DNA from 4 places in the Enterobacter sp. H2G27 genome. Region 1 is predicted to be linked to each of the others. Evidence: predicted binding sites of a transcription regulator. Region 1 holds the regulator's gene; each other region holds the start of a gene.
What was found. The regulator CRP, encoded in region 1, controls carbon source genes, mostly activating them, when cyclic AMP is high. The targets are predictions, from matches to a motif close to ATGTGANNNNNNTCACAT.

Region 2: the regulator CRP is predicted to act here: its motif matches at 1,024-1,041, upstream of bhsA (multiple stress resistance protein BhsA).
Region 3: the regulator CRP is predicted to act here: its motif matches at 1,292-1,309, upstream of ACW9E7_RS01200 (glycine dehydrogenase).
Region 4: the regulator CRP is predicted to act here: its motif matches at 1,033-1,050, upstream of ACW9E7_RS05415 (ABC-F family ATPase).

What each region holds. Positions count from the first base shown of each region.
Region 1 is NZ_JBSVSI010000001.1:3,902,903-3,905,102, forward strand. It holds gene ACW9E7_RS18665 (phosphoribulokinase) at 1-329, shown strand, start outside; gene ACW9E7_RS18670 (OsmC family protein) at 396-800, opposite strand; gene crp (cAMP-activated global transcriptional regulator CRP) at 1,112-1,744, shown strand; gene ACW9E7_RS18680 (YccS/YhfK family putative transporter) at 1,802-2,200, shown strand, end outside.
Region 2 is NZ_JBSVSI010000001.1:1,472,373-1,474,572, forward strand. It holds gene ACW9E7_RS06950 (glycine zipper 2TM domain-containing protein) at 1-173, shown strand, start outside; gene ACW9E7_RS06955 (TetR/AcrR family transcriptional regulator) at 233-868, opposite strand; gene bhsA (multiple stress resistance protein BhsA) at 1,113-1,370, shown strand; gene ldtC (L,D-transpeptidase LdtC) at 1,446-2,200, opposite strand, start outside.
Region 3 is NZ_JBSVSI010000001.1:248,982-251,181, forward strand. It holds gene pmbA (metalloprotease PmbA) at 1-669, shown strand, start outside; gene cybC (cytochrome b562) at 708-1,094, shown strand; gene ACW9E7_RS01200 (glycine dehydrogenase) at 1,410-1,748, shown strand; gene ACW9E7_RS01205 (SFCGS family glycine-rich protein) at 1,759-2,121, shown strand; gene ACW9E7_RS01210 (DUF4312 family protein) at 2,124-2,200, shown strand, end outside.
Region 4 is NZ_JBSVSI010000001.1:1,151,022-1,153,221, reverse strand. It holds gene ACW9E7_RS05415 (ABC-F family ATPase) at 1-1,013, opposite strand, end outside; gene ldtB (L,D-transpeptidase) at 1,236-2,156, shown strand; gene ACW9E7_RS05405 (GntR family transcriptional regulator) at 2,199-2,200, opposite strand, start outside.

The DNA of each region.
Region 1 (2,200 bases):
ACTCGGTGGTACGCTCCATGGAAGATTACATCAACTTCCTGACGCCGCAGTTCTCCCGCACCCATATCAACTTCCAGCGCGTGCCGACGGTGGATACCTCCAACCCGTTTGCCGCCAAAAGTATCCCATCCCTGGATGAGAGCTTTGTGGTTATTCATTTCCGCAATCTTGAAGGTATTGATTACCCCTGGCTGCTGGCGATGCTGCAGGGCTCGTTTATTTCTCACATGAATACATTGGTCGTACCGGGCGGAAAAATGGGGCTGGCGATGGAGCTCATCATGACGCCGCTGGTGGAGCGGTTGATGGAAGGGAAACAGATCGCATGAGCATGTTCCCTCTCCCTGTGGGAGAGGGTTAGGGTGAGGGCATCAACACGCACGATGCCCCATGGATCACGCCTCGATCACTTCATACGAATGCGTGATTTTTACCGCTTTCTCCAGCATTAACGCCACAGAGCAGTACTTCTCCGCAGACAGGTCCACCGCACGTGAAACCGCCGCGTCTTTCAGTTCTTTACCGGTGACCACAAAGTGCAGGTTAATATGGGTGAACAGACGTGGTGCCTCTTCACGACGTTCTGAGGTGAGTTTAACCTCACAATCCGTCACGTCATGACGACCTTTTTGCAGAATCGACACCACGTCAATGGCGCTGCATCCGCCTGCCGCCATCAGCACCATTTCCATTGGGCTTGGCGCTTTATCGCCGGAGTTACCGTCCATTAAAATCTGGTGCCCTGACGCGGACTCGCCCAGGAACGTTAAACCTTCAACCCATTTCACGCGCGCTTGCATATTCTTAAACTCCAACGTTGCATTTTTGGTGACAGATTACGCGTGCGTTACATTTCTCGCAATGGAAGGCGACCTGCATCATGCTGAAGCGAGACACCAGGAGACACGCGGCGAAAGCTATGCTAAAACACTCTGGATGCTACAGTAATACATTGACGTTACACATGTATGCAGAGGACATCAAACTTTACTGGCTGCGAAACGTTACGGTAGCCGACTTCCCAGGGTATGGGTAAGAATTCGATTGCAACCCCAGAGTCCGGATGCATCTGATGACTCTGGTGACAGCTTATAACAGAGGATAACAGCGCATGGTGCTTGGCAAACCGCAAACAGACCCGACTCTCGAATGGTTCTTGTCTCATTGCCACATTCATAAGTACCCATCAAAGAGCACGCTGATTCACCAGGGTGAAAAAGCGGAAACGTTGTATTACATCGTTAAAGGCTCGGTGGCAGTGCTGATCAAAGATGAAGAAGGGAAAGAGATGATCCTTTCTTATCTGAACCAGGGCGATTTCATCGGTGAACTGGGCCTGTTTGAAGAGGGCCAGGAACGTAGCGCCTGGGTTCGTGCAAAGACAGCATGTGAAGTGGCTGAAATTTCTTACAAGAAGTTCCGTCAGCTGATTCAGGTTAATCCTGACATTCTGATGCGTCTTTCTTCCCAGATGGCACGCCGTCTGCAGGTCACCTCAGAGAAAGTGGGTAACCTCGCCTTCCTGGACGTTACCGGTCGTATCGCGCAGACCCTGCTGAACCTGGCGAAACAGCCAGACGCCATGACCCACCCGGACGGCATGCAAATTAAAATTACCCGTCAGGAAATTGGTCAGATCGTCGGTTGCTCCCGTGAAACAGTAGGCCGTATCCTGAAAATGCTGGAAGATCAAAACCTGATCTCCGCCCACGGTAAAACCATCGTGGTCTACGGAACGCGTTAATTCCGCTTAAACGGCGTGCCATCGCAAGGTGTCACGCCGTTTTTGTCTCTATTCCCCATGTGGCGCAGGCTGATCTATCACCCGGAAGTTAACTACGCACTGCGACAAACGCTGGTGTTGTGTCTTCCTGTGGCCATAGGCCTGATCCTCGGACATCTTCAACAAGGCCTGCTGTTTTCCCTCGTGCCCGCCTGCTGCAACATCGCCGGTCTGGACACGCCGCATAAGCGCTTTTTCAAACGCCTGATCGTTGGCGGCTGCCTGTTTGCGGGCTGTAGCCTCGCCGTACAGCTTTTACTGGCTCGTGATATCCCGCTGCCGCTGATCCTGACCGTGCTGGCGATGACCCTCGGCGTCACGGCGGAAATCAGTTCGCTGCACGCCCGCCTGCTTCCCGCGTCGCTGATTGCGGCCATTTTCACGCTAAGTCTCGCCGGGAATATGCCGGTGTGGGAG
Region 2 (2,200 bases), 2.4 Mb from region 1:
CCACGACTCAGCAGCGCTGCAAAACCGTCTATGACAAGTCGGAAAAAATGCTGGGCTATGACGTGACGTACAAAATTGGCGATCAGCAGGGCAAAATCCGCATGGATAAAGACCCGGGCACGCAAATTCCACTGGATGGAAATGGCCAGCTGGTTCTGAATAACAAAGTGTAAAAAAGATGTTCTCTGAATTTAGCTCCTCATGCGCTCAGGCTGAGGAGCTTTTTTTTGCTTCAGATTTTCAGTAGCTCAGGCCACAGCCGCAGCGTGGTTTCGCTTATATTCTGCAGTTTTTCCAGCGTAGCCCCTTCACGGGCGCTGATCGACATCCCCTGCAAAATACAGCTCAGGTATTGCGCCAGCAGCTGTGGGTTGCACTGGGCAGGGATTTCACCGCGCTGCTGGCGCTGAGCCAGAAATGCGCTAAGCGTCTCCTCCTGCATGGCATGCCGCGATTTCACCGTATTGGCAATCTCTTTAGAGGACGCCGCCAGGGTGGCAGAGGTATTAATCATAAAGCAGCCCGCAGGCGTCTCTTTACTGGTGAAGCAGGTCGCGACGGCGGTGAAATAATCCCGAAGCGCCTGTTCGACGCTTTTCTCTTCACAAAACAGCTGGGCTTCGTGTTTCGCCGCAAAGCGCGAAATGTATCTGTCCAGCACCGCCCTGAACAGCCCCTCTTTATTGGTAAATTCGGCATACAGCGTCGGCGCTTTTGCTCCGGTAGCTTCTACCAGATCGGAAAGCGAGGTTGCTTCATACCCATGTTGCCAGAAGAGAGTCATGGCCTTATCAAGCGCTGCATCCCTGTCAAACACTTTTGGTCGGCCACGGCTTTTCTTCGCACAACTCGTGACGTCGGTTGTCATGTGCCGTTGGTCCTCTGTTGGTTTGTTGAATGACCATTATAAAAATAAACGCAAGTCACCACCAGCGCTGAATGCTTAAAAATAAATTAATCATATGAGTATGAAAAATAACGACTTTAAAATTAAGTTAACGACCATTATAAAATTGTGTTGACGCGTGATGTGGATCACATTTATGATTTACATATCGATCGTTAACTAAATGATTAACGACCTCCAAATTCATCTGCTAAAGGTAAACATCATGAAAAACGTAAAAACCCTCATCGCTGCCGCTGTTCTGAGTTCACTCTCTTTCGCAAGCTTTGCTGCTGTACAGGTGCAATCCACCCCTGCTGACCAGCATAAAGTCGGGACGATCTCTGCCTCTGCCGGGACTAACCTGGGTTCCCTGGAAGATCAGCTGGCGCAAAAAGCGCAAGAGATGGGCGCAAAATCTTACCGCATCACCTCTGTGACCGGTCCTAACACCCTGCACGGCACCGCCGTCATCTACAAATAAGCCGGGCATAAACCCTCATTTATGCCACTGCAATAGAAAACGCCCTGCTGAGCAGGGCGTTTTTTTATTTCTGATTTACATCGACTGCTGGGCAACATCGTGATGCCGGGTGACATCGGTCGGCATGCCTGAGCGGGCCTCCATTGCGCGCTCCATCACCTCGCTGTTGGTATTCGCATTCGTTTTGAAGCTTACCATCGCGGCATTCAGGTTAATGGGCAGCGTCTGCGGATCGTCGCCAATGTTTTTCGATAGCGGCTGATGAATTTCAACCAGCCGCACTCCGCCCGGCTCCTCAGAAACCTTAATCGGCGTATTGATAATATTCACTTTGGTACCCGGCGTAACGACGTTAAACAGCGTTTTGATATCGTCATCGCGCAGACGAATGCAGCCGGAGCTGACGCGCATGCCGATGCCAAAGTCCGCATTCGTTCCGTGCAGCAGGTAAACGCCGCCGTAGGCCGCCAGACGGATTGCGTGGTGACCCATCGGGTTATCCGGGCCTGCTGGCACCACGGCCGGAAGATCGATGCCCTGAGCTTTATAACGGGCACGAATATTGGCCGTCGGGGTCCAGGTTGGATTCGCGCGTTTATCCGAGACGGTTGTGACCATCGTCGGCGTCAGGGTGTCGCCGCCCAGCTGACCAATACCAATCGGGTAGACGGTCACCTCATTTTTACCCGGCGGATAATAGTACAGGCGTAGCTCCGCCAGGTTTATCACGATCCCCTCACGCGGGGCGTCCGGAAGGATAGTCTGTAACGGGATTGTCAATACGCTGCCCGCGCGCGGGACGTACGGGTCGACGCCGGGGTTCGCCTGCA
Region 3 (2,200 bases), 3.7 Mb from region 1:
CGCACGCTGTCTCGCCTGTCGCCGCGTAAACTCTCCACCATGAAAGCGCCGGTTATCTTTGCCAACGAAGTGGCGACCGGTCTGTTTGGCCATCTGGTGGGCGCTATCGCGGGCGGCTCCGTTTACCGTAAATCGACCTTCCTGCTCGACTCGCTGGGCAAGCAGATCCTGCCGGAATGGCTGACCATCGAAGAGCATCCGCACCTGCTGAAAGGCCTGGCCTCCACGCCGTTCGACAGCGAAGGCGTGCGCACGGAGCGTCGTGACATAGTGAAGGACGGCATTCTGACCCAGTGGCTTCTGACCAACTACTCCGCGCGCAAGCTGGGGCTGAAAAGCACCGGGCACGCTGGCGGCATCCACAACTGGCGCATCGCCGGACAGGGCCTTAACTTTGAGCAAATGCTGAAAGAGATGGGCACCGGTCTGGTGGTCACCGAGCTGATGGGCCAGGGCGTAAGCGGCATCACCGGAGACTACTCTCGCGGCGCGGCGGGCTTCTGGGTGGAAAACGGCGAAATCCAGTATCCGGTGAGCGAAATCACCATCGCTGGCAATCTGAAGGATATGTGGCGCAATATCGTTACGGTCGGTAACGATATTGAAACACGCAGCAATATACAGTGTGGTTCTGTATTACTCCCGGAAATGAAAATCGCCGGACAATAGAGATAGCGTTTTGTTAATAATAAAAAAGGAAGTGAGCAATGCGTAAACATCTGTTAGCGATCGTCGCGGCTTCAACGCTGGTTCTTGGCTCTTCTGCGTTTGCTGCCGATCTTGAAGACGACATGGGCATCCTCGGGCAAAACCTGAAGGTGGTGCAGAAAACCGACAATGCGGCGGAAATGAAAGACGCGCTGACCAAAATGCGTGAAGCGGCGCTGGACGCACAAAAAGCGACGCCTCCTAAACTGGAAAGCAAAGCGGCAGACAGCGCAGAGATGAAAGACTACCGCCACGGCTTTGACGTGCTGGTCGGCCAGATCGACGGCGCGCTGAAGCTCGCTAACGAAGGCAAAGTGAAGGAAGCCCAGGCGGCGGCCGAGCAGTTTGTGACGACCCGTAATACGTATCACAAGAAATACCGTTAACCGATCGCGCATCTGACAAACAACCAGCGGGGGCCAGCGGCCCCCGTTTTTTTTACGCGGTAATAAGTAAACCCTATCGCCATCACATTTTTGCGTCACCACGCCTGAACGTTTCGTTTCCCCGGCGCGCGTTTTGCCGCTGGAATACGTGATATTCATCACGCGAATACCGTCATTAATTCAGATTCACCGCATTTATGTGGCACAGATCACTGCTGCGGCTCGCCTTTCCACTTCGAAGTGGAAAACAACTCGCTACAAACAATTCCCCCCCAACGTTAGTTTTATTCCAGAGCCATTAACGGGGTAAGACCAGTGATTAACGGAGCGGTAATGAACGACGTTGGGGAACAGGCGGAGCAAACAGAACAGCTCGCGAACACCATGCTGCAGCAGGTTTATGCCCTGCTGGCCCGGAACAACATCATCCCCAATGCGGTACAGGAGCAGATGCTCACCTCCCACGTGCGCGCCATGGCGCACCGGTCCGTGACCGGCGAGCCGCTGCCGGAGGTTGAAGCAGAGCTGTTTGACGAAATTTCACCGGATTCAATGCGGCTCGCCCGTGAAGTGGTCGCGCAGTTTGGCAACCTTCCTGATGAAGAAGCCTGGCTGCTCTCCGTTCACTTTGAAGTCGCGAAAGACAACCTTTAAGGAGCAACACATGGAACAGATTACAGTCGTGATTGGCGATCGCCTGGGTAAAGGTCAGAAAGTGGCTGCCGGTGTGGAAAAAGCAGGTGGACGCGCGGTTGTCGTACCGGGCATGGCGGCGGACATGAAGCTCGGCGACATGATGAAAGCGGAAAACGCCACCTTCGGTATTTCCTTTTGCGGCAGCGGCGGCGCGGGTGCCATCACCGCCCAGACCAAATACGGCTACAAGGCCAAATACGGCATGCGTTCCGTGGAAGAGGGCGTGACCGCCATCAACGAAGGCTGCAACGTGCTGGGCTTCGGCTTTATGGATAAAGAAGAGCTGGGCGAGCGTCTGGTACAGGCGTGGCAGAAGAAATACGGCGCATAAGCATGAAAGAACAGTTCACAACCACGGTGAGAGTGAAGGGGAAGGGCGACGCCAAAGCGCGCGCCTTTGCCGACGCGCT
Region 4 (2,200 bases), 2.8 Mb from region 1:
AAGTTTTTAAACAGCGGGCCTTCATCGAAGCCTTTGGTAAGAGCTTCCACTTCCAGCGCGTTACGGAACAGCTTCTTGTCCTGCTCGAAGCGGATGAACGGGTTTTGACGGCTGGAGGCTTTAACCTCTTCCAGCTTGATTTTATCAATCTGACGGGCGCGCGAGGTCGCCTGACGCGATTTAGAGGCGTTAGCGCTGAAGCGGCTGACGAAGGACTGCAGGTCGGCAATCTGCGCTTTCTTCTTGGCGTTGTCCGCCAGCAGACGTTCACGCGCCTGGGTGGCCGCCGTCATGTACTCGTCGTAGTTGCCCGGATACACGCGCAGCTCGCCGTAGTCCAGATCCGCCATGTGCGTACAGACCATATTCAGGAAGTGACGGTCGTGCGAGATGATGATCATGGTGCTGTCGCGATCGTTCAGCGTCTGCTCCAGCCAGCGGATGGTGTCGATGTCCAGGTTGTTCGTCGGTTCGTCGAGCAGCAGGATGTCCGGGTTAGAGAACAGCGCCTGTGCCAGCAGCACACGCAGCTTCCAGCCTGGCGCGACTTCGCTCATCGGGCCGTAATGTTGTTCAACAGGGATCCCCACGCCCAGCAGCAGCTCGCCCGCGCGCGCTTCCGCAGAGTAACCGTCCATCTCGCCGTACTGCGTTTCCAGATCGGCCACCTTATAGCCATCTTCTTCGCTCATTTCGGCCAGCGCGTAAATGCGATCGCGCTCCTGCTTCACTTCCCACAGCTCCGCGTGCCCCATGATCACGGTGTCGAGCACGGTGAACTCTTCGAAGGCGAACTGATCCTGACGCAGCTTACCGATACGCTCGTTAGGGTCGAGCGAGACGTTGCCGAGGGTCGGCTCCAGATCGCCGCCGAGGATCTTCATAAAGGTGGATTTTCCGCTACCGTTGGCACCAATCAGGCCGTAACGGTTGCCGCCGCCAAATTTGACGGAAATGTTTTCGAACAGCGGCTTACTGCCAAACTGCATAGTGACGTTGCTGGTAACTAACACGGGGAGATTCCTGCGAAAAGTGTGATAAACATGGCATTATGCCACAATTCCGAATTGAGATCCCGTGTTGCGGCAATCCACTAAACTTTAACAAAATCGAAAAAAATGTGATTTCGTACACATCTGAATTCCCTGTTAGCGGGAATGCACATATAATGCGCTCCCATCACAGATTCAGACTTATCAACTCATCGCCAGAATGGCTTAGATACCTCGCACAACATGAACATGAAATTAACAACGCTTTTTGCGGCGGCGTTAGCCGTAGTAGGTTTTTGTAAGACCGCGTCTGCGGTGACGTATCCCCTGCCAACAGACGGTAGCCGTCTGGTAGGCCAGAACCAGGTTGTGACGGTACCAGAAGGTAACTCTCAGCCGCTGGAGTATTTCGCGGCGCAGTACCAGCTGGGCCTGTCTAACATGCTGGAAGCAAACCCGGGCGTTGACCCGTATCTGCCAAAAGCGGGTACCGTGCTGAATATTCCTCAGCAGCTGATCCTGCCGGATACCGTTCATGAAGGTATCGTGATTAACAGTGCCGAAATGCGTCTGTATTACTACCCGAAAGGCACCAACACCGTTATCGTGCTGCCAATCGGTATCGGCCAGCTGGGTAAAGACACCCCGATGAACTGGACCACGAAAGTCGAGCGTAAGAAAGCGGGCCCAACCTGGACGCCGACTGCCAAAATGCACGCGGAATACATCGCTGCGGGCGAACCGCTGCCAGCCGTAGTACCGGCAGGCCCGGATAACCCGATGGGTCTGTATGCCCTGTACATTGGTCGCCTGTACGCTATCCACGGTACTAACGCCAACTTCGGTATCGGCCTGCGCGTGAGCCACGGCTGCGTGCGCCTGCGTAACGATGACATTAAATTCCTGTTCGAAAACGTGCCGGTCGGTACGCGCGTGCAGTTCATCAACGAACCGGTGAAAGCGACCTCTGAGCCAGACGGCAGCCGCTACATCGAAGTGCACAACCCGCTGTCCACCAGCGAAGACCAGATCAACAACAACGAAGTCGTCCCTGTTACGCTGAACAGCGCGGTACAGGCGGTGACTTCTCAGCCTGACGTAGAAACGGCGATTGTTGACCAGGCCGTTCAGAACCGCTCCGGTATGCCGGTGCGTTTGAACTGATAGAGAAGCATTAAAAAAGCGGGCCTCGCTGCCCGCTTTTTTTT